Regions from separate parts of the uncultured Alteromonas sp. genome, predicted to be linked through region 2. Evidence: predicted binding sites of a transcription regulator. Region 2 holds the regulator's gene; each other region holds the start of a gene.
The links. Region 2 encodes sigma-54, which starts transcription at its own class of promoters, with help from an activator protein. Its sites were predicted from a motif close to GTTGGCACGNNNNTNGNNT; they were not measured.

Region 1 (7,837 bases), on a different contig from region 2:
CTGCCAATAAGGTTAAAAGTTCGCTATCTAAAGATGTTATGCGCTCTCTTACAGCATCTAAGGCGTTGTCAGACATAGTTTTCCACTTATCGTATTAGCTAAAAAAAAACCTCCCTTGAGGGAGGTTTTTATGCATGTAGCTGCGCCTCCCTATTTAAAGAGCATAAACGCAAAAAAGATAGCTACTGCATGTATATTATTCTGTTTCATACGCCTGACTTTATGCGTACAGCGTTTCAGTGTCAACCTGTTTTTACATTGGTTTTAATTTTTATAGTGGGGAAAGCTTGATAGATTTTAGTAGAAGGGGTAGGGCAATAGCGAATTTGCCTTAAAGCAACAAACAGGCACCATGATGCCTGTTTGTTGCTTTAATTAACAGTAGGCTTTTTTTTAGGAATTCGTGATGTTAGTTACCTAATAAGGCCGCTAGCATTTGTCGAACCTCCGTAGGTTCGAAGGGCTTATCACATAGCGCATTCACACCGGTCTGTTGAATATTGGCCATATGGGCGCTATCGGCCGCTTCAGACGTTACCATGATGATAGGAATATGCGTAGTTTCGGGGTTGAAACGGATAAACTCAGATAGCTCTCGGCCATCCATTTCTGGCATATTGTAGTCGGTAACGACTAAATCAAAGGCTTCATCTTTTATAAAGGTAAGTGCCATTGCGCCGTTCTCGGCTTCTTTTATACGCTGCAATCCCATGCCTTCAAGTACACGACGAATGTGATTACGCGCTAATTTACTGTCGTCAACCAGCAGCACCCTAACATCGTGAATATCAAATAGCTCGAGTTCAAGTTCGTCGTGATTGATTAAATCAAGGCTAGCATTGAGCGCGCGAGACAAATGAAGGGGCTCGAAAGGTTTAGGAAGGATGGCTGAAACGCCCGCTTGTTTGAACTCTTCCAACTTGCTTATTCTGTTCTCACTTGAAACCAACATGAACGGAATAGATTTAAATTCGTCATTTTCTTTGATGAACTTGATCAAATCTAATGCTGTGCCATCTTCGAAATACATCGCGCTAACAATCAGGTCTGCACCATGCGCTTTAACCGCCGATATAGCTTCAGAAAGGGTACTTACAGGATCAATTTCCCTAACCTTTTCTTTCAACAATAGGGTAGTAATAATCTTCCTCTGTGTATCAGAGGGTTCAACTAATATGATATGTAAATCAGAAATTGACAGCTTTTCCATTCCGTTCTCTTTTTGGTATTTTAAGGAAAGTAGGAGGGTGAATTAACCCCCAGCAATTTTAGCGCTAAAGCCCTTATCTTGCAGCAAAGCTTTTAGCTTCTCACGGTCATCCGTTTGAACTTCAATTTGTCCATCTTTAACCGCGCCACCACAGCCGCACTTCTTTTTTAATTCAGTGCCTAGCTTTTTTAGCGCATCGGGGGCTAAATCGAGCCCTTTTATTATAGACACGCCTTTTCCTTTGCGGCCTTTTGTTTCTCTATGTATGCGAACAATACCATCGTCGGAAGTGGAACGCTTTGCTTCTTTAGGCGAAGGTTTAACTTTACCTTTATCGGTACTGTACACCAGCAGTGCATCTTGCCAATCTTGCATTTTATCCTCTGATTACTTTTCCTGTACGTTAAAAGCGCCATATTTAGGCTTATCTACAATTGTAGCATGGCAGGCTGAAATATCTGCGCTAGAATAAATTCAGTAAAGCCTAATTACACGCTGTGTTTTTCTCTGGAGAACAAAGTAAACAGTGTAGTCCACGTAGAAGGAGTCGTTAAATGAATGTCTCAATGGATAAAGTTAATCAACAACAGACTTTAATAATAGAAATGGGCGAAAAGTTTGACTTTAGTAAAGTGGAAGCCTTTCGCTCAGCCTATCAAGATTTAGACTCTGACGTGAAACACATCACCGTAGACTTGGCTAAAACAGAATATATGGATAGTTCAGCCTTAGGTATGTTGCTAAATATGCAAAAAGTATTATCACAACGAACGCTTACATTCAGTATTGAAAATAGCCGACCACCCGTGGAGCGAATACTAAAAATATCGCGTTTTGACAAAAAATTTATTATTCGTTGAGACGTAGCGGTAAGTAAGCCACAGGGCGCTAACATTAAATGAAAATTCTTATCGTTGATGACGAACCAATAAATCGCACCATGTTAGTTAGCATGTTAAGCGAGGCGGGGTTTACTGATTGTGTTGAAGCTGCATGCGGTGAAGACGCGCTAGCGATAGTTGAACAAGCGATACCCGATTTAGTGTTACTTGATGTAATCATGCCGGGTATGAGTGGTTTCGAAGTTGCACCACAAATTAGAACCTTAGCTGGCGGCCGATACTTACCTATTTTATTCATCACCGCGCTGGATGACAAAGAAAGTCTGGTTAAGTGTTTAGAGGTAGGAGGGAATGACTTTGCGACCAAACCTTTCGACAAACATATTCTCACCGCTAAAATTCGTGCTCACGAAAAAATTCGTAACCTAAGCGCGCATATCGAACAGCAAAATGAAGAGCTTAGATTTTATCAGCAACGGGTAGCAAGAGAGCATGCCATTGTTGAGCATATTTTCAGTCATGCCATTGTTAATAAAAGCCACATTCTTAAATATTTTGATCACGCATTAACGCCAGCTGAAACATTTAATGGGGATGTATTTGTGTGTGAGGCTAGCCCAAGTGGCGGCCTGTACTTTTTAGTGGGAGATTTTACTGGGCACGGGCTTGCTTCAGCCATAGGTGCATTGCCGGTAACGCGCGCATTTCAAGAGATGTCTTTAAAAGGGTTATCGGTAAATGAAATGGCGACAGAGTTTAATAAAATACTTCTGCGATTTTTACCCAGCGATATGTTTATGGCGGCGGTTATCGGCGAGGTTGGCTCTGATGGTTCTCGTATTACCCTTTGGCAAGGTGGCATGCCGCAGATGCTGGTGGTGTCAGACAAAAGGAAATTTATTAAAACTATTTCTTCTCCACATATGGCGCTAGGTATTCTTGAGCAGCACGAGTTTGACAGTGAATGCGAAATTTTTGAGATGTTGGCGAATGACAAGTTAATTATCTATTCCGATGGGTTAACAGAAGCGGTTGATGTACAAGGAAATATGCTAACCGAAGAGGGGATAAAGCAATGGTGTGCTGAGGTCAAGGATATTACCGCCGAAGGAATTTTCGATCACGCTAAAGCATTTTCGGCTACGCCTACTTTTGACGACGATGTGTCTATCGTTGTTTTTAAAAGTCAGGCTTTAGAAGGGATTAAGCCTTATAAAGCTACCGATGATATCCCATTGAATATCACCATCACCTTAAGTGCTAAACATTTAAAGCAGCCTGACATTCAAACTCGCATGCTCCATCAAACCTCTCAGTGTAGTGGAATTGAACATGTTCGCTCAGTGCTTTTTACCGTGGTTTCCGAAATGTTTAGCAACGCCTTAGAGCACGGGATTTTGAACATGGATTCACGTTTAAAGCACTCTCCAGAAGGCTTTCAACTATATTATGAGCAGCGAGAAAGGCTGCTTAGTGCCCTAGATAAAGGGACGATTATTATTAATATTGAGTCGGATCCTGCAAAAGAAATTGTCTTCCTTTCTATAGAGGATAGTGGAAATGGTTTTGAGTGGGAGCAACAAGCCAGCCCCGAAAGTAATGACTCATTCGGAAGAGGACTAGGCCTCATTAGAGCGCTAAGTAGTAAAGTGTGGTTTGAAAAAGGCGGGAGAAAAATAAACTGTTTGCTCAATACAGTCGTTGAATAACTACCACTAAACTAAAAATGCCAACGATTTGCCGTATATCCCCACTTCGAAACGGTGGATGTGTTATGCAATAGCTTCGTTGTTTATTTGGAGCGTCTAATGCTTAAATCTTTGTTACAGCTTTTCGAAACGAAAGAGTCAGAAGAGCAACAGAAACATACAGTCGAACTTGCCACTGCTGCTTTGTTAAGTGAAATAATAAGGGCAGATGATAATGTTACAGACAGCGAGCTCAATGCTTACAAGACGCATTTATATAAGCAGTTTGAGCTTTCTGACGAAGCGCTAAAATTACTTATGGAAGAAGGGCGTTCATCAGCAGAAGAAGCCGTCGATTTAGTCCAATTTACCAAAATAATTAATCAAACTTGTGATCCAGACCAAAAGCGGGACATTCTTGAAGGCTTATGGGCTATTGCTTATGCGGATAACCAACTTGCTCCTATTGAAGAGCATACAATCCGGCGTATATCAGATTTGTTGCATGTGCCGCATTCCCATTTTATTAAAGCTAAATTGCGTGTTTCGCCAGAAAATTAAAGCAATACTTAACACACCCACATGCTATTAATTTTGAAAAAAAAGTGCTTGTTACACAGGTAATTAGTAAATAATAATGCTATAAATAAATCATGAATTTCCATGGTCTCATACACACTTGAGATTGTGATGACTACGTAAGATTTATTTGAAACATGATTGCAATCTATTACGCGGGTGGTGTTAGAGGAAGTGGGTGTGTTTAAGTCTATAAAAGCCCCAATTAGTATAGTCGTTACCTTGTCTATGTCTGTTATGGCTGCCGCGGTGTTGTGGTTTGCAGTATTAGAACATAAAGCGCTTTATCTCAAGTTGGCACATTCTCATACTGTTTCTCTTGCAAATGGTGTGGTGAAAAACGTAGCGCCAGCTATGTTATTAAATACACAAAAAGCCCCATCTATTTCGAATGTTTTGATCCTATTGAAGGAGCATGAACATGTTATTTCAGCAAGAATCTATGACAGTAACTTTACCCTTTTATTAGAAGAAGAAGGCCCATCTGCTGATAGGTTAAATGAGCCCTTTTTCAATACGCTCGACCCATTTGTTCTAAGCGAAGGCGTATCCTCGGAAAATGACGTTATTATAGCGCGAAGGGCTATAGGTTCTTCGCAAAAGCCAGACGGCTTCTTGATACTCTTCGTGGATGCTAAGGCACCTCTCACCGGTAGTGTTAAAAGTTTATTGCTGAATGTCGTTCCTCTTATCTTCGTGCTTTGGGTAATAAGCATTATTGGCACATTGTTTTTTATTAGTCGTGTATTTCGCCCTTTAAGTGAGTTGAGTTTTTTCACCAAACAAGTCACCGATACAAAGGATTATGCGTTACGGCAAAACCTTACTTCGAGAGATGAAATTGGGGAGTTAGGAGAAAACATCAACCTCCTGTTAGAAATGATAGAGGTTGAACTACTCATTAATCATGAACAAAATCAAACGTTGGTCGACCAACAGGAAACCATGATTCGCTTGGCGAACTATGACAGCCTGACCGGGTTACCTAATAGGCAATTTGTGCTTGATAATTTGCGTTTAGAGTTGGCTCGAGCTCGAAGAAATGATGATGATCTAGCGCTTCTGTTTTTCGATTTAGATGGGTTTAAAGGAATAAATGATTCACTCGGTCATGAGACCGGTGACCTAATATTGATAGAAGTGGCAGATAGGGTGAGCGCACTGTTGCGGGAAGGGGATTTAGTCGCCCGTTTAGGGGGAGATGAATTTTTAGTACTACCCGACAGGGAAACGCGAGATACCACTCTTGAAAATATGGCCATTCGATTAATTGATGCCTTTACCAGTCCTTTTGAATTACGAGGATTATCATTGTCTGTCGGCGTTAGTGTGGGCGTAGCGCGAGCCATAGACGCCGACTACGATTTAAGCGAATTAATGAGCAACGCAGACCTTGCCATGTACCGCTCTAAAGCTAAAGGGCGTGGCAGCTTTACCATATTTACACCTGATATGGTGGAATCACATAAGCGTAAATTCCATTTAGCTAATGCCATAGAGCAAGGGCTAAAGAATGATGAGTTTATGGTGTACTACCAAGTTAAAGTCGATCAAAAAGGGAAGGTTATCGGCTTAGAGGGGCTTCTTAGATGGCAACACCCCGAATATGGCTTGGTCAGCCCGAATGAATTTATACCCATCGCGGAACAAGGCGGCAAGATATCTGCCATTACGCGCTGGGTCATTGAAAAAGTCTGTATTGATCTGCCCAAATTAAGAGAATGGCTTCCCCATCGTTTTCGCGTGTCAGTGAATCTATCAGGGCACGATCTTCGTGATAGCAACCTGTTTGATAATATCTATGAGATTTTTACGCGCTACGATGTAAACCCTGAATATGTAGAATTCGAGGTAACCGAGTCTGCTTACTTAGAGAACTTTGCGTCTTCAAATAAATTCTTTAAGCGCATGAGCAACATGGGATGCGCCATTGCCCTTGACGACTTCGGTACGGGTTATTCTTCACTAAGTTATTTGACCCAAATAAGTATCGATACCCTAAAAATTGATAAGCAATTTGTACATGAGTTAGAAACATCAGACAGAAGCCGTTTGGTAACGGGCGCTATTATCGATTTGGCCAAACGTCTTTCACTGTCTGTATGTGCTGAAGGTATTGAGAATGAAACACAGTGGCATTATTTGATTGATCACGGTTGTGACTACATTCAAGGATTTATGTTTAGCAAACCTATTCCTATGGATGAGCTTGTTCAATCACCTAAACAATTTTACATCGGTAATACAGACAATAGTGAAGCCTAGGTAGGCATTCAATGCCAATGCATTTCTTTTTTTAAGGGAGTTAAATAGGCTATTCTAACAGGCTGTTTTTGCAACCTATTTGACGCTTTATTGGGTTGTTGGATACATTTACAGGAGTTTGTGTAACTGTGTCTGTTTCTAGATACATCGAACAGGAGACTAGTCAGTTTATTTTCTGTAAGTGTATGATATATAGTTTAATTGTATTTTTGGCTCAATTTTAGCTTATCTAATCAGAGTTAACAGCGTTATCGAAGTTAGTTTAAGGGAATTATAAACAAGCAGTAATGCGGAGGATTCATGATGAAACGACTAGAGAAGGTTTTTCTGATTTTAATGACTATCACGGCGATACAGACTATTTCGGTAGTTGAAGCGCATGCGTCACCTGCGAAAACGTTAATGCAGCAGCTAGATACTAATAAAGACGGTTTGATATCACTAAAAGAAGCGGTTCGTCACACCGAACTATTGCGTAATTTCGGGTTAATTGACGACAATGAAGATGGCAAATTAACCGAAGACGAATTAGCAAAAAGTAAACTGACACCGGGAAATGCAAAATCTGCCGTTAGTAAATAGCGGCAGTCAGCGAGCAAAATAAATAAAAGCCTAGCAGATGCGCCTGCCGGTACTTGTTTGAAGGAATACCACTCTGATTGAGAAATTTTCATTTGGTGAACGGCTGGTTCAGCTAGGCTCATTACGTCAACTAACGCTAGGTAGCTTCGTGCTGGCGTTAATTCCATTAATTGCGCTGTTGTGGCAAAGTCAAAGTGACTTAGCTAAAGTGGGGCAAATGACCACGCTGGAAACCCGGTATGTGGTTGATGTTGTGGGCGATATGCAGCGCCTGGATGGTGCTGTTGTTGATTTAGAGCGAAGTATTCGCCAATACGCCGTTATTCGCACCGAAAAAGTTGCCACCTTATCCGATAATGCACTCGATCAATTTGCCGTGGCTGCTGATAATCTTTGCCAAGCCTTATCTGTTCAGAGAACCTGCGAGAGGTTGTCAGAACAATTAGGCGACCTTTCTGATTACCGCATAATTGAAGATCAACTCCTACTTAATGCGTATCTAGCTAACGTCTCACGAAGTGTTTCACAACTTCGAGGCGACGTGGAACTTGCTATTTCCGAACGGGTCAAAGTGCAGCAAGATGACTTAAACGCGATGCAAGCAAAGCAGGCGTGGTCTACGGCGATGTTGGTAAGTGTTTCTTTGCTGCTTATCCTATTAGGAAGCCAAC
Region 2 (7,837 bases):
TCATTTTTTTAGTTGGACTGATTGTACTTAGCTGGAGTGCAGACCGTTTTGTTTACGGTGCATCAGCGTTCGCCAAGAATATTGGTATGGCGCCCATGATGATAGGCTTAACCATTGTCGCAATGGGGTCGTCTGCACCTGAAATTGTGGTGTCAGCTGCGGCATCTATTAACGGTAATATGAATACCGCCGTAGGGAATGCATTAGGCTCAAATATTACCAATATTGCCCTTGTGCTTGGTATTACTGCACTAGTCAAACCGCTTCTTGTTGCGTCCTCTACGTTAAAGCGTGAACTCCCCGCCCTGCTTGTAATTACCATCATTGCCGTGGTTTTTCTTTTCGATGGCGAGCTTACTCATCTGGAAGGTATTATCCTTATTAGCCTCTTCGTGATTGTTTTAGGCCTAATGGGCTGGCTATCTATGAAAGTAGATAAAGAAGACCCGTTAGTAAGTGAGACAACAGATGAAATCCCTAACGATGTGCCCACCTCTTCCGCTGTTTTCTGGATTGTCGTTGGTCTAATACTGTTACCGTTAAGTGCACACTTCTTAGTGGGTTCAGCAGTAGAAATAGCCCAATACCTAGGCATGTCAGATTTAGTTATCGGCCTGACCATTATTGCGTTGGGCACAAGTTTACCCGAACTGGCTGCCAGCATTGCTGGCGTGCTTAAAGGGGAAGATGATTTAGCGTTAGGCAATATTATTGGTTCTAATATTTTTAACTTGCTTGCTGTATTAGGCATGCCTGGCCTAATAGCGCCTGGCACATTAGACCCCGATGTGTATAACCGCGATATGTTCGTTGTACTCGGGTTAACCCTATTGCTATTTTTGTTTAGTTTCACCTTAATGGGTAATCGACGAATAAGCCGAAGAAATGGCGGCTTATTGATTGCTTGCTTTATTGGTTATCAATTTTGGCTTTTTGCGTAATGTCACAAGAAAATAGCTTCATCACTTCAGCCAAGCGCGTTATAGAGATTGAAGCGCAGGCAATTTCAGCGCTTTCATCGCGTATGAACGATGATTTTGTTACCGCATGTAATTTATTACAAAACTGTGTGGGCAAAGTTGTCGTGTGTGGAATGGGTAAATCTGGGCATATCGGGCATAAGATAGCAGCAACGCTTGCCAGTACCGGAACACCTTCGTTTTTCATGCACCCAGGTGAAGCCAACCATGGCGACTTAGGCATGCTGAGTAAAGGTGATGTGCTACTCGCTATTTCTAATTCTGGTGAAACCGCAGAGCTAGTCAATTTACTGCCCATTGTGAAGCGGTTAAATGTGCCTGTTATAGCAATGACCAACAGCGTAACCAGTTCATTAGGACAGCACGCAGACGTGGTGTTGAATATCAGTGTAGAAAAAGAAGCGTGTTCTTTAGGCTTAGCACCTACCTCTAGTACCACCGCTACCTTGGTAATGGGTGACGCCCTTGCCGTGGCCCTACTTGATCGTAAAGGTTTTACCTCTGACGACTTTGCGCTTTCTCACCCGGGTGGCAGCTTAGGCAGAAAATTACTGCTGAAAGTGAGTGACATCATGCTAACTGGTAGCGAATTACCCTTGGTAGACGAAAACGCCTTGGTTGCCGAAGCACTATTGGAGATATCCAAAAAGGGGCTGGGTATGACCGGTGTTATCGATAGCGATGGCGTTTTAATTGGAATTTTCACCGATGGTGATTTACGTCGTATTTTAGATGCCCGCATAGACTTGCATACTGCCACGGTTACGCAGGTGATGACTAAAGGCGGTAAAACAACAACGCCTGAACAACTCGCCGTAGAAGCGCTAAATGTAATGGAAACTCATAAGATAAGTGCGCTTATGGTAACGGATGAAGCCCGCAAGCCTGTAGGCGCATTCAATATGCACATGCTACTTAAAGCGGGAGTTTTATAATGCGCGACACCCAAACAACCGTAAATACACTTTATACCGCTATGCCAACGGCGTTGTATTCCTCGTTAACACAAGTTCGATTATTAGTCTGTGATGTGGACGGTGTGTTTTCAGATGGCCGTATTTACCTTGGTAATGCTGGCGAAGAGTTAAAAGCATTTCATACCCGCGATGGCTATGGTGTTAAAGCGCTTGTGAATTCAGGTGTGGCAGTGGCGGTCATTACGGGCAGGCGCTCTGCCATTGTGGAAAATAGAATGAAAGCGCTGAATGTCGCACACATTGTGCAGGGTGAAGAAAATAAATCTGACGCCCTTGCTGAACTGATGGCTCGCTTATCACTTAAGCCCGAACATGTGGCGGTAGTTGGTGACGATATGCCTGATACGGGCATGTATCCTCACGCTAATGTAAGAATTGCGGTAAAAGACGCCCACCCTGTGGTTGCACAGCAAGCGAATTGGATCACCACGTTGCCCAGCGGCTTCGGGGCCGTTCGCGAAATATGTGACACCTTGCTTCAAGCAAACGACAAGCTACACGGAATTCAAGGTGCTAGCGTATGAAGGTATTAGGTTTTGACCGATTAGGCTTAAGTATTTCGGTGTTATTTATATTGGCATCCGCCCTGTATATTCCTATTTGGATGGACGAAGATCCTGCTCAGCAATCTGATCAAGGGCCGGACGCATTAAAGCCTGCATATAAAGCCAAAAACCTAACGACCACCTTATATAATCAAGAAGGACAGCTAAATCACAAAGTATTTGCAGCGTCGATGGAACATTACGACCAATTGGGCTTTGTTTTATTCCAAAAGCCCAGATATACATTGTATACCGACGATGCACAGTCACCGTGGGAAGTTACCGCGACAGAAGGCACTTTGTATAATAACGAATTGATACAGCTAGAAAATAATGTCGTTATTGAAAACCAAAGTGTCGATGACTTTGTAAGAACAATACGCACAGCGTTTATAGAGATAAACCTGTACACTAAGCAAATGACATCTGATCAGCCCGTGGAAATACGTGGCTTACAATATGTGATTAACAGCAATGGGTTTAACGCTAATTTGCGTACCCAGGAATACGAGTTAATAGACCATGTACAAACCATTTATTCGCCTAGCCACTAAAGCATTAGCGACCAGCCTCGCTGTTAGCCTATTCGCTACTGTGGCTATAGCGGCTGAAAGCGACTTTAACAAACCGATTAAAGTTGACTCGAAATCGCAATTCGTTGACGGTAAAAACAAAACCTCATTGTTTAAAGATGATGTGCGGATTACTCAAGGTTCTTTGGTGATAAATGCCGATGAAGTTGAAGTGATTGCCAGCGAAGGTGATGGACGAGAGATATTCGTGGCTCGCGGCAAACCAGCCAGCTATTCGCAAAAACTTGAAGACGGTGCTCCTGTCACAGCGAAGGCCAATGAAATTCGCTATGAAGTAGTAAATCGAACTATTTCTTTACAAGGAAATGCTGAGCTACAGCAAGACACCAGTAAAGTACAAGGCGACAAGATTACCTTCGACATGGTCACTGAACAATTACTTGCAACAGGCGGCGAAGACGGCGAAGGTGGCAGAGTCACTACCGTATTTACCCCTGAGGCAATACGTAAAGCGTCATCGAATAACGAAGACGATAAGGCGGACGACAATTAATCATGGCAACGTTGAGCGCACAGAGCCTTGCAAAGGCGTATAAAGCACGTCAAGTGGTTCGCGATGTAAGCTTATCAGTATCGACGGGGCAAATCGTTGGATTACTCGGCCCGAATGGTGCCGGTAAAACGACTACCTTCTACATGATTGTTGGCTTAGTTCCTCTAGATAAGGGCAAAATCAGTATTGATGACAGCGAATTAACCCACGAGCCCATGCACGAACGTGCTCGCCGCGGTATTGGGTATTTGCCGCAAGAAGCCTCTATTTTTAGAAAATTGACGGTGTTTGAGAACATCATGGCTATCTTGCAAACCCGTAAAGGGTTAAGTTCATCAGAACAAGAACAAGAAGCCGATGCGCTACTTGATGAATTTAATATCAACCATATACGTAATAGTACGGGTATGAGTTTATCCGGTGGTGAACGCCGCCGAGTAGAAATCGCACGAGCATTAGCAGCCGATCCGCAATTTATTTTGCTTGATGAGCCATTTGCTGGTGTTGATCCTATATCGGTTAATGATATAAAGAAGATCATTCAACATCTTCGTGACAGAGGAATTGGAATCCTCATCACCGATCACAACGTAAGAGAAACACTGGATGTGTGTGAGAAAGCGTATATTGTGAGCCAAGGCGAACTCATCGCGCAAGGGACGGCAGAACAAGTTTTAAGTAATCAGAAAGTAAGGGATGTATACCTAGGAGAACAATTCAGGCTATAGTTACTGTAACCGAATTGTCATTTTCAGTTTTAAGCACGGGTATATTCACAACAAGAGTTTAAAAATAAGACGTAGATGAAACCATCTTTACAGCTAAAGTTCAGTCAACAACTTACCATGACACCGCAGTTGCAGCAGGCAATCAAGCTGCTGCAGTTGTCTACGCTCGACCTGCAACAAGAGATTCAGGAAGCACTTGACTCAAACCCTCTTTTAGAAGTTGAAGAAGGCGGTGATGACCACCCTGTTGAGAAAAACAACATGGACGGCGACGACCCTTCTGTAGAAGCTGCTCCTACTGCTTCTAGCGATTCATTAGAAGCTGGTGACGCGCTTGAAAAGAACGATCTTCCCGACGAGTTGCCAATCGACAGCACATGGGATGAGTATTACTCGGCCTCTTCTGCCCCCGCTCCTGGCCCATCGAATAATGATGACGACCAATTGTTTCAGGGTGAAACCACCGACAATATTCAAGACCATTTGCTTTGGCAGATGCGCTTAACCCCGTTTTCAGATACAGACCGCGCCATTGCTACCGCCATTATCGACTCAATTGATGAATCTGGTTACCTTAACGTACCCATTGAACAGATTTTAGAATCGGTAAACTCTGACGATGTTGAAGAGTTGGTAGAAATGGACGAAGTTGAATGTGTACTAAAACGTATTCAAATGTTCGACCCTATTGGTTCAGGTTCACGTACACCGCAAGAATGTTTGCTCGTGCAGCTTCGCCAGTTCTCAGACGATACGCCATGGCTTACCGAAGCCAGACAGCTTATTAATGAGTACTCAGACCTGCTGAGCAGCAAAGATTACCGTACGTTAATGCGCAAGAGTCGTTTGAAAGAAGATCAACTTCGTGAAGCCATGCGCTTATTGCAAACGTTGAATCCTCGTCCTGGCAGTGCATTAATTACCAAAGAACCCGAATACGTTATTCCTGATGTTTCGGTAAACAAAAAGAATGGCCGTTGGGTGGTGGAACTTAACCCCGATAGCCTGCCTAAATTAAGCGTAAATCAACAATACGCTGCCATGAGCCGACGCTCTAAAAATAGCAGCGATTCGCAATTTATTCGCTCGCATATGCAAGAAGCCAAGTGGTTTATAAAAAGCCTTGAGTCAAGAAACGACACCTTGATGAAAGTAGCAAACTGTATTGTGCAGCAACAAATGGGCTTTTTCGAGCACGGCCCAGAAATGATGAAACCAATGGTGCTAAATGATGTCGCAGAAATGGTAGATATGCATGAATCCACCATTTCACGAGTCACCACGCAAAAGTATATGCATACCCCTCGTGGCATTTTCGAGTTGAAATATTTCTTCTCTAGCCATGTAGCAACGGAATCTGGTGGTGAGTGTTCATCTACCGCTATTCGCGCACTAATTAAAAAGCTTGTGGCAGCGGAAACGCCCAGCAAGCCATTAAGCGATAGCAAGATTGCTCAATTGTTGGCCGAAAAAGGCATTAAAGTAGCCCGGCGAACAATAGCAAAATACCGGGAATCGTTATCGATTCCGCCGTCAAACCAACGCAAAAGCCTTATTTAAAGGCCTTGATAATTTAAGGAAGACGAAATATGCAAATCAACCTTACCGGTCATCATGTCGAAATTACTGATTCTTTGCGTAGCTATGTCGATACTAAGTTCAGCAAACTAGAGCGTCACTTTGATCACATATCTAATGTGCATGTCATCCTGAACGTCGAAAAACTCAATCAAAAAGCCGAAGCCACCATGCACCTTAGCGGCGCAGAAGTGTTTGCTTCATCTCATAATACAGACATGTATGCGGCGATAGACAGCATGATCGACAAACTCGACAGGCAAGTTATCAAGCATAAGGAAAAGCTGAAAAAGCACTAAATATTAGTATGGAAATTCAAGCCATAGTAAGTTTGGACCGCACCGAGTGTGCGGTTCAATGTAACAGTAAAAAACGTATTCTAGAGATTATTAGCGACATTGCTGCTAAAAATAATCCCGACATCGATCAGGCTAGTGTATTAAATAGTCTACTAACCCGTGAACGAATGGGGAGTACGGGTATTGGCAATGGTATTGCTCTGCCCCACGGTCGATTACCGGGCTTAGAACACGTTATCGCCATTATTGTAACCAGCAACCCTGCCATCGATTTTGATGCGCTTGACGATCAGCCCGTAGATATATTCTTTGCCCTATTAGTGCCAGAAGAGAAAACAGAAGGTCACTTACAAACACTCGCTACCGTGGCGGGTAAGCTAAGTGATAAAGAAACGGTGAAAGCCATTAGGCGGGCCTCCACCAGTGATGACATCATTACGGCTTTAAGCTAAAAAAGCACTGCACCATATTTTAAAAGGGAGAAATGCAGGTGAAACTGATTATTATCAGTGGTCGATCCGGTTCAGGAAAATCAGTTGCGCTACGTGCCCTTGAAGATTTAGGTTACTATTGCGTAGATAATATTCCGGTTAACCTTCTCCCTACTCTGACCCATACCGTGGTTGATGAATATGACCAAGTTGCGGTAAGTATCGATGTAAGAAACCTACCCAAAAATCCAGCGGACTTGGTAGAGATCTTAGATTACCTACCCTCATCGTGGTCTATGACCATTGTGTACATCGACGCGAGTGACGATGTACTGGTGAAGCGTTTCAGCGAAACCCGCCGATTACATCCGCTAGCTAAGCTCAACAAATCTTTATCTGAATCGATAAAAGCCGAATCAGACTTACTTGCGCCTATTGTTGAGCGCGCCGATTTGTATATTGATACGGATAAACTCACTATTCATCAACTCGCAGAGCTTATTCGCGAGCGAATTCTAGGCAAGAAAAGCTCTCGCCTAGTATTGGTGTTTGAATCGTTTGGCTTTAAGCACGGTATCCCCAAAGACGCCGACTATGTATTTGACGCCCGCTTTCTCCCCAACCCGCATTGGGAACCCGATTTAAAACACTTAACTGGCTTAGATGCCCCCGTAGAAGTATTTTTAGGTTCCCAGCCTGTTGTAACCAAATTTATTTGGCAAATTCAGAACCTAATCACTACATGGCTGCCACACTTAGAACGCAATAACCGTAGTTATGTCACCATTGCGATTGGTTGTACCGGCGGTCAGCACCGCTCAGTATTTATTGCTCAATCGTTAGCGAAAACCTTTGGCGAAATGCATCCCGATGTACAAATTCGCCACCGCGAGTTAAATCAGTAATGACAATCGAAAAAACACTTACCATAGTCAATAAATTGGGCTTACACGCCCGCGCTGCCACACAGTTGGTTCAATTAGCCAATCAATTTGACGCAAAAATAGTGTTGGTGAAGGGCGATAAGAAAGCCGATGCTAACAGTGTGCTGGGCTTAATGATGCTGGAAAGCCACCAATGTGAACAGGTAAACGTTGTGGTTGAAGGTAATGATGCCGAAGCGGCATTAAACGCCATTGAAACGTTAATTGAAGGCCGTTTCAACGAAGACGAATAATGCAGCTTCCAATACGACTGAGAAATTCTGCTAAAA
Region 3 (7,837 bases), on a different contig from region 2:
CTTGATATCGCTTTTTTAAGACGATCGACTTTTTCCTGATTTACAGGCGCTTCAGAACCTTTCTTCTGAACTTGATTCAACTGCTGTGCAGACTGAGTCAAGGATACTGAATCTTGTCGTGGTGCTTGAGCAACAGATGCATTGTTAGACGTCGCTTGTTGCTGTTGCGACTGCTGTGCCTGATTCTGTTGCGAAATTTTTGTATTATCAACGGGTGTTTTGGGTAACCCATTGTTTACATTGTTAATTGCCATAATATTTCTCCACTACCTTTTCGCCTCTGTACAAGTTATCGGCACAAACCTTCTTTTCTTTAGGTTTTTATACAACGAAAACGTAGTTTTTTAGCACGCTGAACTACAAGTGTACCACGACTTCTTGAGCGCTGGCGACTTCCGCTATCACGGGCTTTTGGCTACTGGCATTGAGCACCTTTATGGTATCGCCAATAACACCATCTTGTTGTGCTATTCCAGATGTTTTAACCGCCATCCCACCCAATGATGCACGAATGGTAATTCTATCGCCCTTGCACACAAAGCATAGCATATTTGATTGCACAGCTTGGCCATCAACAATTCGACGTTTCATTCGAGCGCCAATCAATGCATCTACATCAGTAAATGCACTGTATCGAAGACGCTTTATATCCACCGATGCCAACGTCAGATTAGATGCAGAAAGCACAGTGCCAGGGCTAACCGCGCCAGAAGTAACCACAATTTCTTTCGTTCTGGTCACTTGGGCGCTGGTAAACAAGTACCAGTCATTATTTGTGCAACTTACCCGTACCGAAACATACGATTGGTTCAAAGATTCATCAGACGCGTGAAATTGAAATCCGGTTGGACACTGAGGAATATTAATTCTTTCGTCTACTTCAGCAATGCTCACAGCAATATCGGTGTTTTCATCGTGTATACTAAGCGCCGACAGCAGGTATTCTTCTGCGCCCTTATTCACTACATCGTGCATTGTTTCAGCGTAACTGTAAGGCGCTAAAGCAACGGTCACCACAACAGTGAAAAGTGGCAGACGAACTCCTGTAAGCCAAGATTTTACGTTTTTTAAATTTTTCATAGTCACTTTTCGTGTTCACTTACTGAGTTATTGTCTATGCTTATAAGACAAATTAGGTTGAGACAATAACTTGCGTACGTCCGTGATTAAGTTGTACATGCAGCGAAACCGTCATTTTTCTGTCGTTTGACCTGCATACATTTAGTGATATTGTCTATTCTCTTTAGTGAAGGCAATGATCATGCCCAGTATTAAAAAGAGGTGAGATATGTCGGGAATTTTAGACTCGGTTAACCAACGAACCCAATTAGTTGGTCAAAACCGTCTTGAGTTATTGTTGTTCAGGCTTAATGGCCGTCAACGCTTTGGTATCAACGTGTTTAAAGTACGTGAAGTGCTCCAGTGTCCACCACTGACTTCAATGCCAAAGTTGAACTCGTTAGTTCGCGGAGTAGCACATATTCGTGGGCAAACTATTTCTGTCATCGATTTAAGCATGGCGACGGGTGGCAAGCGTATTGAAGATTTATCAAATGCGTTTATCGTTATTGCTGAATACAACCGTTCTGTACAAGGCTTTTTAGTGGGCGCTGTTGAGCGCATCATTAATACCAACTGGGATGCCATCATGCCGCCTCCCCAAGGGACAGGCCGAGCAAGTTACTTAACCGCTGTTACTGAAGTAGAAAACGAATTAATTGAAATTCTCGACGTAGAAAAAATCCTCAATGAAATTTCACCGCTAAATGCAGAAGTAAGCGCAGATGTTGCCGAAGGGCTAACTACGGAAGGTAAGGAAGATAAAATTATCTTCATTGCTGATGATTCAGCTGTGGCAAGAAATCAAGTTAAAAAAGCGCTAACCTCACTTGGGTTAGAAATTGAGCTGGCAAAGAATGGTTTAGAAGCGTTAAACCGCTTGAAGGAAATCGCTGAAGAATATGGTGATATTACCAAGCGAATTGGGGTGCTAGTGTCTGACATAGAAATGCCAGAGATGGACGGTTACACCCTTACGGCGGAAATTAAAAATACACCAGAACTTCAAAAGCTTCATGTTGTACTTCACACATCTTTAAGTGGCGTATTCAATCAAGCCATGGTTCAGAAAGTGGGAGCGGACGACTTTATTGCGAAATTTCACCCCGATGAACTAGCAACAGCAGTTCAGAAGTGGTTAATGACGGATTGTGAATAACGGAGCGGTAGGGGTTGGATAATAAAAGTGTGTCGCCGGCAAGCTATGAAAAGTTTCGGCACTTCCTCGAGAAACAATGTGGAATAGTACTCGGGGAAAACAAGCAATACCTTGTAAGAAGCAGGCTTGCGTCGTTGTTATATAAGCATGACTATGACAGTACTGATGCGCTTATTGATGTAGTAGTAAAAGGTTACGATCGTAACCTTTTACAAAGCGTCATTGATGCGATGACCACAAACGAAACGTTGTGGTTTAGAGATACTTATCCGTTTGAGTTGCTACAACGCGATTTACTTCCTCAACTTGCAACGAAAAATCAAAAGCTAAGAATTTGGAGTGCAGCTTGTTCGTCTGGACAAGAGCCTTATTCTATTGCTATGTCGATATTAGAGTTTCAAAAACAGCGACCCGGATTGCTTAGGCAAGGGGTTGAAATTATAGCCACTGACCTTTCTTCTGAAATGCTCAGCAAGTGTAGCCAAGGGCTATACGATGAACTTTCGCTTGCTAGAGGGTTATCGCCACAACGTAGGGCTATGTTTTTCCAACCTCATGAAAGTGGGCAGATGCAGGTTAAGCCAGAAGTGCGCAACATGGTTTCATTCAGAAGTTTGAATTTGTTAACTTCCTATGCAGCACTTGGCCGCTTCGACATCGTTTTTTGCCGCAATGTGCTGATTTATTTTTCGGCAGATGTGAAACAAAAGATACTGCAACAAATTGCCGGACAGCTGCAACCTGCCGGTGTCCTTTTCCTTGGCGCGTCTGAATCTATCAGTGCGGCAAGCGATACGTATGCCATGATTAAATGTAATCCTGGCTTGTACTATCAAAAGAAATAAATACCTAAAATACTGAATTTATTAAAATATTTAAATTCCCCTCTATTTCTTTTCTCATTTTTATACAGTGCCAATCTTCAGGTTGGCATCTGCCTTGCTAGTAAAATCCTATAACAGATAATTCGTCATTATTTACTGATGGCGTATTTCCGGAATTTCGCAGCGAGGAGTTTTCAATATGGCCATAAATCTCGACAAGTTAGTCGGGTTTCATCAGTCGGCGTTAGCAATACGCACCGACAGGATGGAAGTCATCTCTGGAAACCTAGCGAACGCCAATACCCCTGGTTATAAGGCGAAAGACATCGACTTTAATAAAGCGATGGAGTCAGCCATGAGCGCCCAAGATGGGCAGCACAAATTGGGCGGTGGAAGCTTAGTAAGAACTCACGATAAACACATAGGTGGCGATGTATCGTCGGTTGCATCAAATTTTGAAATGCAATACCGCATACCCACTCAACCGGATACCGGAGACGGCAATACGGTTGAAGTACAGGCAGAACGTAACCGCTTTTTAGATAACGGTTTACGTTACCAAGCCACACTTGAGTTTATTAACGGTAAAGTTAAAGGTATGAAAAAAGCCCTTAGTTCTGGAGGCCAGTAATCATGAGCTTATTTAATGTGATGTCAATTTCCAGTACCGGTATGGAAGCTGAAAATGTTCGTTTAAACACCACCGCTAGTAACATTGCTAACGCGAATTCGGTAAGCAGTAGTTATGACGAAACGTATCGTGCAAGACACCCAGTGTTTGCCGCTGAGTTGCAGCGCGCCATGGGCGACCAAAGCAAGGGTGTGGGTGTTGAAGTTAAGGGAATTGTAGAAAGCGATGCGCCATTGCAAGTGGAGTATGCTCCGCATAACCCAATGGCTGACGAAGAGGGTTATATCTATAAGCCTAACGTCAACATCGTGGAAGAAATGGCAAATATGATGTCGGCATCAAAAGCCTATGAAACCAACGTTCAGGTTGCAGATACCACGAAAAAGATATTTCGTCGGGTTCTGCAGCTAGGGCAAGGGCAATAAGTTGCCGCGTAGGTAATGTGAGGAAAATACTGTGACCACAATTAACAACACTACTGGCCTGAACAACGAACTCTACTGGCAAGAAGAGACGGTTCCGGTTGTCGATGGAACAGAGCAACAGCTTTCGCAAGAAGACTTTTTTGCCATGTTAACCGAGCAATTAGCGAATCAGGATCCTACTAAACCCGTAGATAACGATCAGATGGTGGCGCAAATGACGTCATTCACTATGGCTGATGGTATTTCTCAGTTGAATGATAAATTTGAGTCATTCGCCGCCTCGATGACATCTAACCAGGCATTACAAGCATCTAGCTTGATAGGTCAGAACGTATTGGTGCAGGGCAACGTAGGGCACATGTCTAGCGACGCTGCAGGCGTATCGGGTGTTGTGGTCAATGAGCAAAGTGTACAAAACATGACGATCACTGTTGAAAATCAATACGGTGAAGTGATTAAGACCATTGATGCTGGCACACAAGCCGCTGGCAACATTCAATTTGAATGGGATGGCAAGGATACTCAAGGCAACGATATGCCAGCGGGTGACTACGTAATTAGCGCTACAGGCGAATTAAACGGTGAAGGCGTTCAATTGAATACTGCCATTAACCGTCATGTAGGAAGTGTTAGTTTGGCCGGCAGTGGTCAGGGCGTAATTTTAAATTTAGATGGCGAAGTCAGCATTAGTCTTGATGACGTTATTCAAATCGGCAGTTAGCAGGAGAAAGAAGCATGTCTTTTAATATTGCACTAAGTGGCGTAGCTGCCGCACAAAAAGATTTAGATGTAACCGCGAATAACATCGCAAACGTAAATACGGTTGGCTTTAAAGAGTCTCGCGCTGAATTCGGCGACGTGTACGCCACATCACTATTGGCTGGAAGTAAAACCAAAGTGGGCGACGGTGTTTTGACACAAGATGTGGCCCAGCAGTTTTCGCAAGGTAGCTTGCAGTTCACCAATACTGCACTTGATTTGGCGATTACTGGGAATGGTTTCTTTGCCACCGTGCCTGATGAAACCTCACGAGACTTCTCGTTTACCCGTGCCGGTCAATTCAAGTTAGATGACGACAACTACGTGGTTAACAGTAACGGCGACTTACTTTTAGGTTTCCCTGTTAATTCAGACTCTACCAGTTCATCGGTTGCATTGAGTACTACAGAGCCAGTGCAAATCCCAGATTCATCAGGTTCTCCAGCACAAACCTCAGAAGTTGATATCCGTATGAACTTACCTGCTAGTGAGCAGGGGTTAGATCCAGCCGCATTTGATCCACAAGATCCACTTACCTACAACGCGGCAACCTCGGTAACGGTTTATGACTCACTAGGCGACAGCCACGTGATGACTTATTACTTCGTTAAAGATGTGGCGGCAGACAATGAATGGTATGTGGCGACAGCGGTAGACGATCAACTTACTGATTTAGTGAATTCTACCGGTACTGATTCCGATCCAACTACAGCGGTAAACTCGCTGGGTACTAACACGGGTAACGGCGTTACAGCAGCTAAGCTTGTGTTTTCTCAAGGTGGTGACTTTATTGGTATTGAATCACCAGATGGCATTCAAACTACCGATTACAAGTTAACGACTGAAGCGCTAGGTTCTGCATTATCAAATGGGGCGGATGCGACTCAACAAATAGGGATCGATTTTAACTTAGACCCTTCAAATGCTACCACGGTGGAACCTACGCAATACGCATCAGCATTCGAAGTGACGTCATTAGAGCAAGATGGTTTGCCTGTTGGTCGTTTGACGGGTATTGATATTGGCCCAGACGGCTTGGTTCGAGCGACGTTCTCAAACGGTACGTCAGAACCTATCGTGCGTGTGGCCTTAGTGAGATTTGCTAATGAGCAGGGCTTAACGCAGCAAAGCAGCACTGAGTGGAAAGAAAGTATCCTATCTGGTGAAGCATTGGCGGGTGAAGCGACGACGGGGACTTTCGGTGAAATTAACTCATCAGCCCTTGAACAAGCCAACGTTAACCTAACCACTGAGCTTATCGATATGATTATTGCACAGCGGAACTTCCAGGCTAACTCTCGAGCACTCGAAGTGAATAACTCGCTTAACCAGACTATCCTGAACATCCGATAAACATTGACGTTTAACTAGCAAAAACCGCAACTTTAGTTGCGGTTTTTTTGTATCCACTTCTATTTGTGCATGTTGGCACTGGGATTGCAAAACCTGTATATGGTTTAACCAGAGTCAAAAGTCAGTCATGGACAAACTTCTCTACATTGCTGCCAGTGGTGCATCTCAAGACCTTTTAGGTACTGGGCTTCGTGCCAATAACTTGGCTAACGCGCAAACAACTGGGTTTAGAGCTCAGTTAGAACAGGCAAGGTCAATGCCTGCCTACGGCGAAGGTTTGCCGTCTCGCGTTTTTTCAATGACCGAAAGTCCGTCAAACAACTATGAATCAGGTCCTATGATTCAAACGGGTCGTGATTTAGACGTTGCGATACAAGGCGATGGCTGGTTTGCCGTTCAAGATGACAATGGGCAAGAAGCCTATTCTCGTGACGGTAACTTTAAGCTTGGTGACGACGGTATTTTGACAGATGTGCACAATCGCCCCGTTTTAGGCGATAACGGTCCAATTTTCCTTCCTGTGCCGCTAGATAATTTAGATATCGGTATGGACGGCACGTTGTCAATGAGACAGCTTGGCGCGCCAGAAAATGTAATTGAAGATGTTGGCCGGTTGAAACTGGTTAAGCCGAACTATGCCGATATGGAACGAGGCACTGATGGTTTATTTAGAATGGAAGACGGCACGGTAGCCCCAGCAAGTGCTGGTGTGAAAGTAATGTCTGGCATGTTGGAAGGCTCGAACGTGAATGCCGTTGACGAAATGGTCAATATGATAAGCCTTCAGCGCCACTATGAGCTTCAAGTGAAGATGATGAAGCAAGCTGATGAGCTAGATGCTCGCGGCAACCAATTACTGCGCATTCTATAGAATAGTTAACAATTTTGTTATACGAACTTTAAAGGTTAGGAGGTCGCCATGCACCCAGCATTGTGGATAAGTAAAACAGGTCTTGATGCCGCACAAACAGATGTCGCGGTGGTATCGAACAACCTGGCTAACGCATCAACGGTAGGCTTTAAAAAAGACAGAGCAATTTTTGAAGATTTGCTTTATCAGAATATAAACCAACCTGGTGGCCGCTCATCAGCTGATACCGAATTACCTTCTGGCCTTATGTTAGGTTCTGGTTCAAAGGTGGTATCAACACAAAAAGCACATACCCAAGGCAACTTGCTAACCACGGATAATGCGTTAGATATGTCTATTCAGGGGCGCGGTTATTTTGAAATATTGCAGCCTGACGGCACCATTGCCTACTCAAGAAATGGTCAGTTTTCAATGAACGATCAAGGTCAGATAGTGACTTCTGGCGCGGGTTTTTTACTCCAACCTGAAGTGGCAATTCCAGAGGATGCGCAGCAAATTACCATTTCACAAGACGGTGAAATTAGCGTGTCAATTCGTGGTCAAGCCGAGCCGCAAGTGCTTGGCCAAATGAACCTATCAGACTTCATTAACCCAACTGGCCTTCAGCCTATAGGACAGAACCTCTACGTTGAAACCGCATCAAGTGGCGCACCTATTCAAGGTGTGCCAGGCCTTCAAGGTATAGGCACTATTGCACAAGGTACGCTAGAAACCAGTAACGTGAATGTGACCGAAGAGCTGGTTAATTTGATTGAA
Region 4 (7,837 bases), on a different contig from region 2:
GGTAGCGGTACTTCCGACCATGATAAAATGCAGGGCCGCCTAATTGAAAGTTTTGTATTCCACCAAATAGCGCGAGCAACAGGGAGGTTTTATCTCGTGCTTTACTTCGTTTTACCGCTCGAATGCCTTTTACAGGATGAGTGAAAAGTAGCACTGCGACACACCCGAGTAGTGCAGGGGGAACTACTAACAAAGAAACAAGCTTTCTCACCGGTTTTGCAAAATGCACCATTTTAGGATTTCGATAGTGCCATTGCCATGAGGTGAGCAATAACAGACGGTAGGTGAGCGCTCCAATCGGGCCAGCCAACATAAAGTAAAAAATAACGCCGCAATATAGATATAAAAACTTAAGCCATAGCGATTCAATAGCCGCTTTCGCAATACCTACATCGGTTAATTGGGTGCATTCACGGGCGACTATGGTGTCTACCGTTTCTCTGGTAAGTACTTTTTTATTTTTACCTACCGTTTTTAAAATCTGACTGAATTGATGACGCTGATAGGCAAAGTCAAGCAAGGCGACCATGATCACGGCTTCGAAAAAAGCAGGGTATTGGGCCATGTATATGAGTATGGCAAGGCAAACGATTAAGGGCGCCAATAAAACAATGGCCGCCAATGAACCGGAGATATAATGTTGAGAACGGGAGTAGCTTAGAGAGGGGAGAACTTTAAACCCCATCTGCCTAACCAGATAACGCATAAGGGTAAGCGGGTGGCTGCTAAGCGGCCACCGCCAAACGGCATCTAAAACAACTGCCAACCATAATACCAGCACCGACTGATATGCTGATTGGGTCAGCAATGCTTCCATTTACCGTTACGCCAACGCTTTGGTCATAGCCATAACAAGCTGCGCTGAATGTTTTGCAGCAGTATCTAAATATTCTTTAAAACTGACCGTTGATGTCTTGCCTGCGATATCCGACAGCGAACGTATGACAAGAAACGGAACATCAAGCATGTGACAGGTTTGGGCTATCGCAGCACCTTCCATTTCAACCGCTTTCATATCAGGGAAACTTTCACGTAACGCTTCCACAGCTTCATCGGTACCGATAAACGAATCGCCAGTACAAATAAGGCCACTGGTAGATTGGATGTTTTCTAACTCGCCCCTCGCCGTTTTGGCAGCTTCAATTAGCGTATTGTCACAACGGTAGTCTTCAGGCATGCCAGCACATTGGCCAAGTTTGTAACCGAAATGGGTTAAATCCACGTCGTGATGGATAACGTGGGTGGCAATCACCAAGTCACCAATGTTTAAGCTTTTATCAAAGCCGCCAGCTGAACCTGTGTTTACTACAGCATCTGGCGCGTATTGTTCAATAAGTACCGTAGTGGCAAGTGCCGCTGCAACTTTTCCTATGCCGCATTTTACCAACACAACCTCAACATTATTAAGGGTGCCTTCATAAAAGGTTAAGTGTTTCCATGTGGTTTCTTTTAGGTTTGAAAGTGAAGCTTTAAGTAACGCAACTTCTTCGTCCATTGCGCCTAGAATGCCAATTTTTTTCATGCCAGTCTCTTTCATGTCAGTCTCTTTCACGTCATTAACGACTTAGTCAAATATGGGGGAAAGCAAAAATTGCTATAGATATGGTAATGAATTGTATAAGGAAATGAGGAAAACTGACAGGAAAAAGCCTTTGTCACCTGCTATTACAGCAATAATGGAGCGCAACAAAGGCTAGGGGGAAACAGTAATATTTTACGCAGCTGCCGCGCGGCTAGACCTTACTGGGCGAGTAGGGCGCTTGGTCGGTTCAGGGTTGTGCGTAGGAAGCTGCGACATTTTTTGTTGAATTCTTCTATAAGGAATAAGCTTATTTTCAAGGCATTCACGAATATCGTCTACAGTATAACCCGACTTAACCTTAATTCGCGCATGAGGAACACCGGCAGCATCTAATGCGCCAGAAACAAACCAATCACGCTGAGTTTTGTAACCCTCTTTCCCTTGGTTATGCACAAGGTCGATAGCTAATATGGGGCTCATGTCCTGTTTGTCGACCAAGATAAAATCAAGTTGGCGCGAAGAGGCTCTAGAAATAGCTTGGCTGGCCGTTTTCTTGTTGGCCGATTGCCTTACTGACACTATGTCGCTTAAGCGTACACGGCAAATGATACGAAACTCTCGCCCCATTGCTTGTTCAATAAGGTTTAAAAAAGAGTGTTCTACAGGAGTGAAAAGCTGTGGCTTTCGGCGAAAAGGAAACGCTACGCCACCATCTGATAATTTTATGGCGCCTAATGCCACCACGATAAGTAACATCATTAAAATAATTGCCAGTTCCATCATATTCCTCGCATATCAACGTGTAATGCGCGTCATTTAAATGACGCTTTTTTTGACACCACTGTGGTTCTTTACTGAAATTGCAAAGGCAGTGCCACATTGAACGAGGAGAGTAACTAGTCGGAAATAAAATTTATGGAAGGTTATGGCTTACTAATGATGAGTACATCAACTTGCGTGCCCACATTATCCGGGGAGACCACAATACGAACCGAATCATCTGTTGCTGCAAGCATGGTGCGTTGGTTGACCGCAGGTTTTCTGACAAATTGCGGATAGGCATTTTGATAGAAGGCGATAACCTCTTTAGGCGCGTGCTTAGTAAAATAGACCAAACTCGCAGGCAAGCTATCGTCGAATTGCTGACACTGGCGAGCATTAGCCATTAGCGAGACGTCAAAAAAGGAGGCAGGGCAAGACCGAACAACAGGTTCATCTAATGAACTGTCGGTGGACACCGTATCGGCAAACGCGTGGCTCGCCATTGCTAGCCCGCTAAGTAAAACTATATTAATGCTTTTACGTAAACCACTTGTCATTATTCTTGTTAACCATTAATCACTCTTTGTATCGATAATAATGGGCTAACTATATAAGAGCAATAGGTAAATAGTTGCACAAGGTATGTTCATAACGTGATGGGTATAAGGTGAAAATAATTTGAGAACCGGGTTCTCAATCCCATCACTCCTTCACTTTCGAATACTGAAACACCTCATTAAATGGCTTATCAAATACCAAGGCAATTTTGAACGCCACTTCAAGAGATGGTGAGTATTTTCCTTTCTCAATCGCCATAATGGTTTGGCGTGTAACACCCACTTTTGACGCGAGTTCCTGCTGCGTCATTTCATCGACAAGAAAGCGCAAGGTTCTTATATTGTTAGTTATTGAATAATGTTCAGCCATTAACTTTCTTTCCGGCAATAGTAAATCTCAGTACCAAAGCGGGTTACCTCCGATAACCAAAAAATAAGGACTAACTTTAGCTCAATAGGCGCAAGAGCATAATTGGTGTAGCTATTTTGCGCGTCAAAATCGATGTTACTGTTGATCATTTGTTGTATCACGCAGCTCACAATACCTACTGACAGTACCCAATAACCCGCATTATTCGCGGTAAGTCGATGATAACGCTCTCGTTCATCTTCAGGGGTATTGGCATCTTCTTGCTGGCTCATGGCTAACGCAACATGTAACGCTACCTCTAAGATAATGAAGGCAATAGTAATTCGCATGATGAGGGCGGTGGTGACATCTAGGCTAGTATTTGGTTGCAAAAACATAAGTGTATATACGCTATCTCCATAAATAGAGGCGATCACCGCAGATACTAAAAAAGACACCCACAAACTTTTCTCTCTGAACGAAATCATTATCTTTCTCCATGCCCTAGTAATGGTGGTTAAATTTTACTTTGTGTACGTTAAATTTAACTCAATGTTAAATATATTGTACATGGGTGCTTGTAGAAAGCTAGCGGAAGGTTGTTACAAAGTATGTTGTAGAAGAAGGTTCCCTGAGCGGATTTCTTTACAGCTTTAGATATACTGGCCACAAAAAAGCTCGCCTAAGCGAGCTTTTAAATAGATTACATACAACGAGGTACGGTTAACGTGCTGTTTTACACGTGGTTATTAAACGCCAATGTAATCCATGATACCGTCAGCGGCTTTTCTGCCTTCGTCGATAGCGGTAACCACAAGGTCACTACCACGTACCATATCACCGCCCGCAAAGATTTTAGGGTGCGATGTTTGGAAAGCAAACTTACCAGCAGCAGGAGCGCGTACGCGGCCTTTTTCATCTAGCATAATGCCGAACTCAGCAAACCAAGGGGCAGGACTAGGTTGGAAACCAAACGCGATAATAATTGCATCAGCTTCAACTACGTGCTCAGAACCTTCAATTTCAACTGGGCGACGACGCCCGTTAATATCTGGTGGACCCATCTCGGTTTTTACGAATTTAACACCGCAAGCATTTCCTTCGCTATCAACAGCAATGTCTAAAGGTTGAATGTTGAACATAAATTCAACCCCTTCTTCTTTTGCGTTAACTACTTCTCGGCGAGAACCAGGCATGCTTTCTTCGTCACGACGATAAGCACAAATAACGCGGTCGGCTTCTTGACGAATAGACGTACGTACACAGTCCATGGTGGTATCACCACCACCAAGAACCACTACGCGTTTGCCTTTCATATCAACAAAGTCGGTTTCGTCTTTTTCAAGACCCATCACGCGGTTTGTATTTGAGATAAGGAAGGGCAGAGCATCGTGAACACCGTGTACATGTTCATTTTCAAAGCCGCCTTGCATCGATTTATACGTACCCATGCCTAAGAACACGGCGTCGTAATCATCTAACAGTTTTTGCATTTCAATGTCTTTACCAATTTCAGTGTTAAGTACAAACTCAACACCCATGTCGGTAAAGATTTCGCGTCGAAGCTTAATTACATCTTTTTCAAGCTTAAACGATGGAATACCGAAGGTTAGCAAGCCACCAATTTCTTCGTACTTGTCGAATACTACGGGCTTAACACCGTTACGCACAAGAATATCGGCACACGCTAGGCCTGCTGGGCCTGCACCTACAATAGCGACTTTCTTATCTGTCCAAACTACGTCAGACATATCTGGGCGCCAGCCCATTTTAAACGCGGTATCGGTAATGTATTTTTCAATACTACCAATGGTTACCGCGCCGAAGTCGTCATTTAGGGTACATGCACCTTCGCACAGTCTGTCTTGAGGACAAACGCGGCCACATACTTCTGGCAAACTATTGGTTTTGTGCGACAACTCAGCCGCCTCAATAATACGACCTTCATTGGCAAGGTCTAACCATTGAGGAATGTAGTTGTGTACCGGGCACTTCCATTCACAATACGGGTTACCGCAGTCCAAGCAGCGATCTGCTTGGCCTTCGGTTTGTGACTGACTTAACGGCTGATAAATTTCAGCGAACTCGTGTTTACGCACCATGATCGGTTTTTTCGGCGGATCGATACGTTCAACATCGACAAACTGGTATACGTTCTTTGCCATAAACTTTTCTCCTCCTACTGAGCCTGGATGCGCAATTCTGCGCTTGAACGACTGATGTGACCTAATAGGTTTTTCACATCACTGGTCTTCGGCTTAATAAGCTTAAAGCGTTTCAGCGTTGCCGCGAAATCGGTTAGCAAGCCTAACGAATGGTCGCTGCCGGTTTCTTCGTAATGCTGATTAATAAGACCACGTAAGTGCTCTACTAAAATCGCTTTACCGTCAACAGGCATAATCTCAATAAGGTCTTGGTTTACACGGTTATCTAGGTCGTCGTTGTCGTCCATAAGGTACGCAAAACCACCTGTCATACCGGCACCGAAGTTCACGCCTACAGGGCCAAGTACAGCAACGATACCACCAGTCATGTATTCACAACCGTTGTCACCAATACCTTCAACTACCGCAATAGCACCTGAGTTACGTACACCAAAACGCTCACCGGCACGGCCTGCAGCAAATAATTTACCGCCAGTTGCACCGTATAAGCAGGTATTACCCATAATGGCACTTTCATGCGCATTGTAAGTCATGTTTCTTGGTGGATGAATAACAAGCTTACCGCCAGTCATTCCTTTACCTACGTAATCGTTTGCGTCACCTTCAAGGTGCATGTGTAAACCGCCAGCATTCCATACGCCAAAACTTTGGCCGGCAGTACCGGTAAGATTCACTTTAATCGGTGTATCTTCAAAGTCGTGGTTACCATGGTGCTTAGCAATTTCACCCGATAACAAAGCACCTACCGAACGGTCGGTGTTGCGAACAGGGTATTTCAATTCAAGAGACTCGCCGTCAACAACCGCTTGTTGCGCGTCTTTAAGCATTTGTGCGTTTAGCACACCTTTATCAACGGGTTCATTGGTGGTTTGTGAACAGAATAAACGGGTATGTTCACCTGCTTTCGGTCTTACCAACAATGGCGTTAAATCAAGGCGGTTTTGCTTCGCAGTCACACCGTCTATCACTTTTAATAGCTCAGTACGGCCAACAAGGTCGTCAAACTTGGTCACGCCAAGGGCTGCCATAATTTCACGTACTTCTTGGGCAATAAACTTAAAGTAGTTCATAACCATGTCTGGCAAACCAATGAAGTGGTCGTCACGAAGCTTTTGATCTTGTGTTGCTACACCGGTTGCACAGTTGTTCAAGTGACAAATACGTAAGTATTTACACCCTAACGCCACCATGGGACCAGTACCAAAACCGAAGCTTTCAGCACCTAAAATACCCGCTTTCACTACGTCTAAACCTGTTTTAAGGCCGCCGTCAGTTTGAACGCGTACTTTATGGCGAAGGCCGTTTTCAATGAGCGCTTGCTGTGTTTCAGATAAACCTAATTCGAACGGGCTTCCAGCATATTTAACCGACGTAAGTGGGCTTGCGCCTGTACCGCCATCGTAGCCTGATACCGTAATAAGATCTGCATAGGCTTTTGCTACACCGGTAGCAATAGTTCCTACACCAGGTTCAGACACTAACTTCACTGAAATAAGTGCAGTTGGGTTCACCTGTTTCAAATCGAAAATAAGCTGGGCTAAATCTTCAATTGAATATATATCGTGGTGCGGTGGAGGCGAAATAAGGGTTACACCAGGCACTGAGAAACGTAACTGTGCAATGTACTTATTCACTTTGTCGCCAGGTAACTGACCACCTTCACCAGGCTTCGCGCCCTGTGCCACTTTAATTTGAATAACATTCGCATTTACTAAGTAATGCGGTGTTACCCCAAAGCGACCAGAAGCAACCTGCTTAATTTTCGAGTTCTTTTCAGTACCAAAGCGTGATGGATGTTCACCACCTTCACCTGAATTCGACTGCCCGCCTAAACGGTTCATGGCAATCGCTAACGCTTCATGCGCTTCAGGACTTAACGCGCCTATAGACATTGCTGCCGTATCAAAACGCGGGAATAAGTTCTGTGCGTCTTCAACTTCGCTTATATCCACTGGCTCGCTTTGTGGGTCGAGCGCTAGCAGGTCACGAATGTGCGCAGGAGAGCGCTCGTTAACCAGTTTCGCATACTGCTGGTAATCGCTGTATTCGCCGGACATTACTGCTTTTTGCAGAGTGCTGACTACATCTGGGTTATACGCATGGTATTCGCCGCCGTGTACATACTTAAGCAAACCACCGTGATCAACAGGCTTACGTTTTAACCAAGCAACGCGGTTTAGATTAACCGTATCTTGTTGGAAGTCGTCAAAATCGGCTCCCTGTAAGCGCGAGGTAACGCCTCTGAAGCACAATTCCATTACCGCATCGTTAATACCGATAGCTTCGAATAGCTTCGAGCTACGGTAGCTCGCCACGGTACTGATACCCATTTTCGACATTATCTTGTACAAGCCCTTGTTGATACCTTTACGGTAGTTCAACGTGGCTTGCATAGGTGAAATGTCTAATTCGCCTTTCTCACAAAGCTGTTCAATGGTTTCGTAGGCTAAGAACGGATAAACCGCTGTAGCACCTAAACCAA

Region 1: a site for sigma-54 is predicted at 6,793-6,811, ahead of AAC006_RS19040 (EF-hand domain-containing protein). Genes of this name have one in related genera too.
Region 3: a site for sigma-54 is predicted at 6,282-6,300, ahead of AAC006_RS02740 (flagellar basal body rod protein FlgF). Genes of this name have one in related genera too.
Region 4: a site for sigma-54 is predicted at 2,383-2,401, ahead of AAC006_RS08600 (DUF2726 domain-containing protein). Genes of this name have one in related genera too.

The regions. Positions count from the first base shown of each region.
Region 1 is NZ_CAXBMP010000036.1:15,060-22,896, reverse strand. It holds gene pheA (prephenate dehydratase) at 1-76, opposite strand, end outside; gene AAC006_RS19070 (response regulator) at 410-1,210, opposite strand; gene yciH (stress response translation initiation inhibitor YciH) at 1,253-1,585, opposite strand; gene AAC006_RS19060 (STAS domain-containing protein) at 1,765-2,070, shown strand; gene AAC006_RS19055 (fused response regulator/phosphatase) at 2,109-3,761, shown strand; gene AAC006_RS19050 (TerB family tellurite resistance protein) at 3,861-4,301, shown strand; gene AAC006_RS19045 (EAL domain-containing protein) at 4,500-6,584, shown strand; gene AAC006_RS19040 (EF-hand domain-containing protein) at 6,885-7,166, shown strand; gene AAC006_RS19035 (HAMP domain-containing sensor histidine kinase) at 7,270-7,837, shown strand, end outside.
Region 2 is NZ_CAXBMP010000003.1:186,051-193,887, reverse strand. It holds gene AAC006_RS03945 (calcium/sodium antiporter) at 1-941, shown strand, start outside; gene AAC006_RS03940 (KpsF/GutQ family sugar-phosphate isomerase) at 941-1,915, shown strand; gene kdsC (3-deoxy-manno-octulosonate-8-phosphatase KdsC) at 1,915-2,481, shown strand; gene lptC (LPS export ABC transporter periplasmic protein LptC) at 2,478-3,056, shown strand; gene lptA (lipopolysaccharide transport periplasmic protein LptA) at 3,025-3,588, shown strand; gene lptB (LPS export ABC transporter ATP-binding protein) at 3,591-4,316, shown strand; gene AAC006_RS03915 (RNA polymerase factor sigma-54) at 4,392-5,876, shown strand; gene hpf (ribosome hibernation promoting factor) at 5,906-6,193, shown strand; gene ptsN (PTS IIA-like nitrogen regulatory protein PtsN) at 6,202-6,645, shown strand; gene rapZ (RNase adapter RapZ) at 6,684-7,529, shown strand; gene AAC006_RS03895 (HPr family phosphocarrier protein) at 7,529-7,801, shown strand.
Region 3 is NZ_CAXBMP010000002.1:223,630-231,466, reverse strand. It holds gene flgM (flagellar biosynthesis anti-sigma factor FlgM) at 1-254, opposite strand, end outside; gene flgA (flagellar basal body P-ring formation chaperone FlgA) at 358-1,080, opposite strand; gene AAC006_RS02770 (chemotaxis protein CheV) at 1,289-2,218, shown strand; gene AAC006_RS02765 (protein-glutamate O-methyltransferase CheR) at 2,233-3,063, shown strand; gene flgB (flagellar basal body rod protein FlgB) at 3,242-3,673, shown strand; gene flgC (flagellar basal body rod protein FlgC) at 3,676-4,098, shown strand; gene flgD (flagellar hook assembly protein FlgD) at 4,130-4,819, shown strand; gene flgE (flagellar hook protein FlgE) at 4,834-6,210, shown strand; gene AAC006_RS02740 (flagellar basal body rod protein FlgF) at 6,338-7,081, shown strand; gene flgG (flagellar basal-body rod protein FlgG) at 7,130-7,837, shown strand, end outside.
Region 4 is NZ_CAXBMP010000008.1:66,544-74,380, reverse strand. It holds gene AAC006_RS08610 (cobalamin biosynthesis protein) at 1-817, opposite strand, end outside; gene AAC006_RS08605 (5'-methylthioadenosine/adenosylhomocysteine nucleosidase) at 824-1,522, opposite strand; gene AAC006_RS08600 (DUF2726 domain-containing protein) at 1,715-2,302, opposite strand; gene AAC006_RS08595 (hypothetical protein) at 2,446-2,841, opposite strand; gene AAC006_RS08590 (helix-turn-helix transcriptional regulator) at 2,987-3,211, opposite strand; gene AAC006_RS08585 (hypothetical protein) at 3,211-3,678, opposite strand; gene AAC006_RS08580 (FAD-dependent oxidoreductase) at 3,940-5,355, opposite strand; gene gltB (glutamate synthase large subunit) at 5,370-7,837, opposite strand, start outside.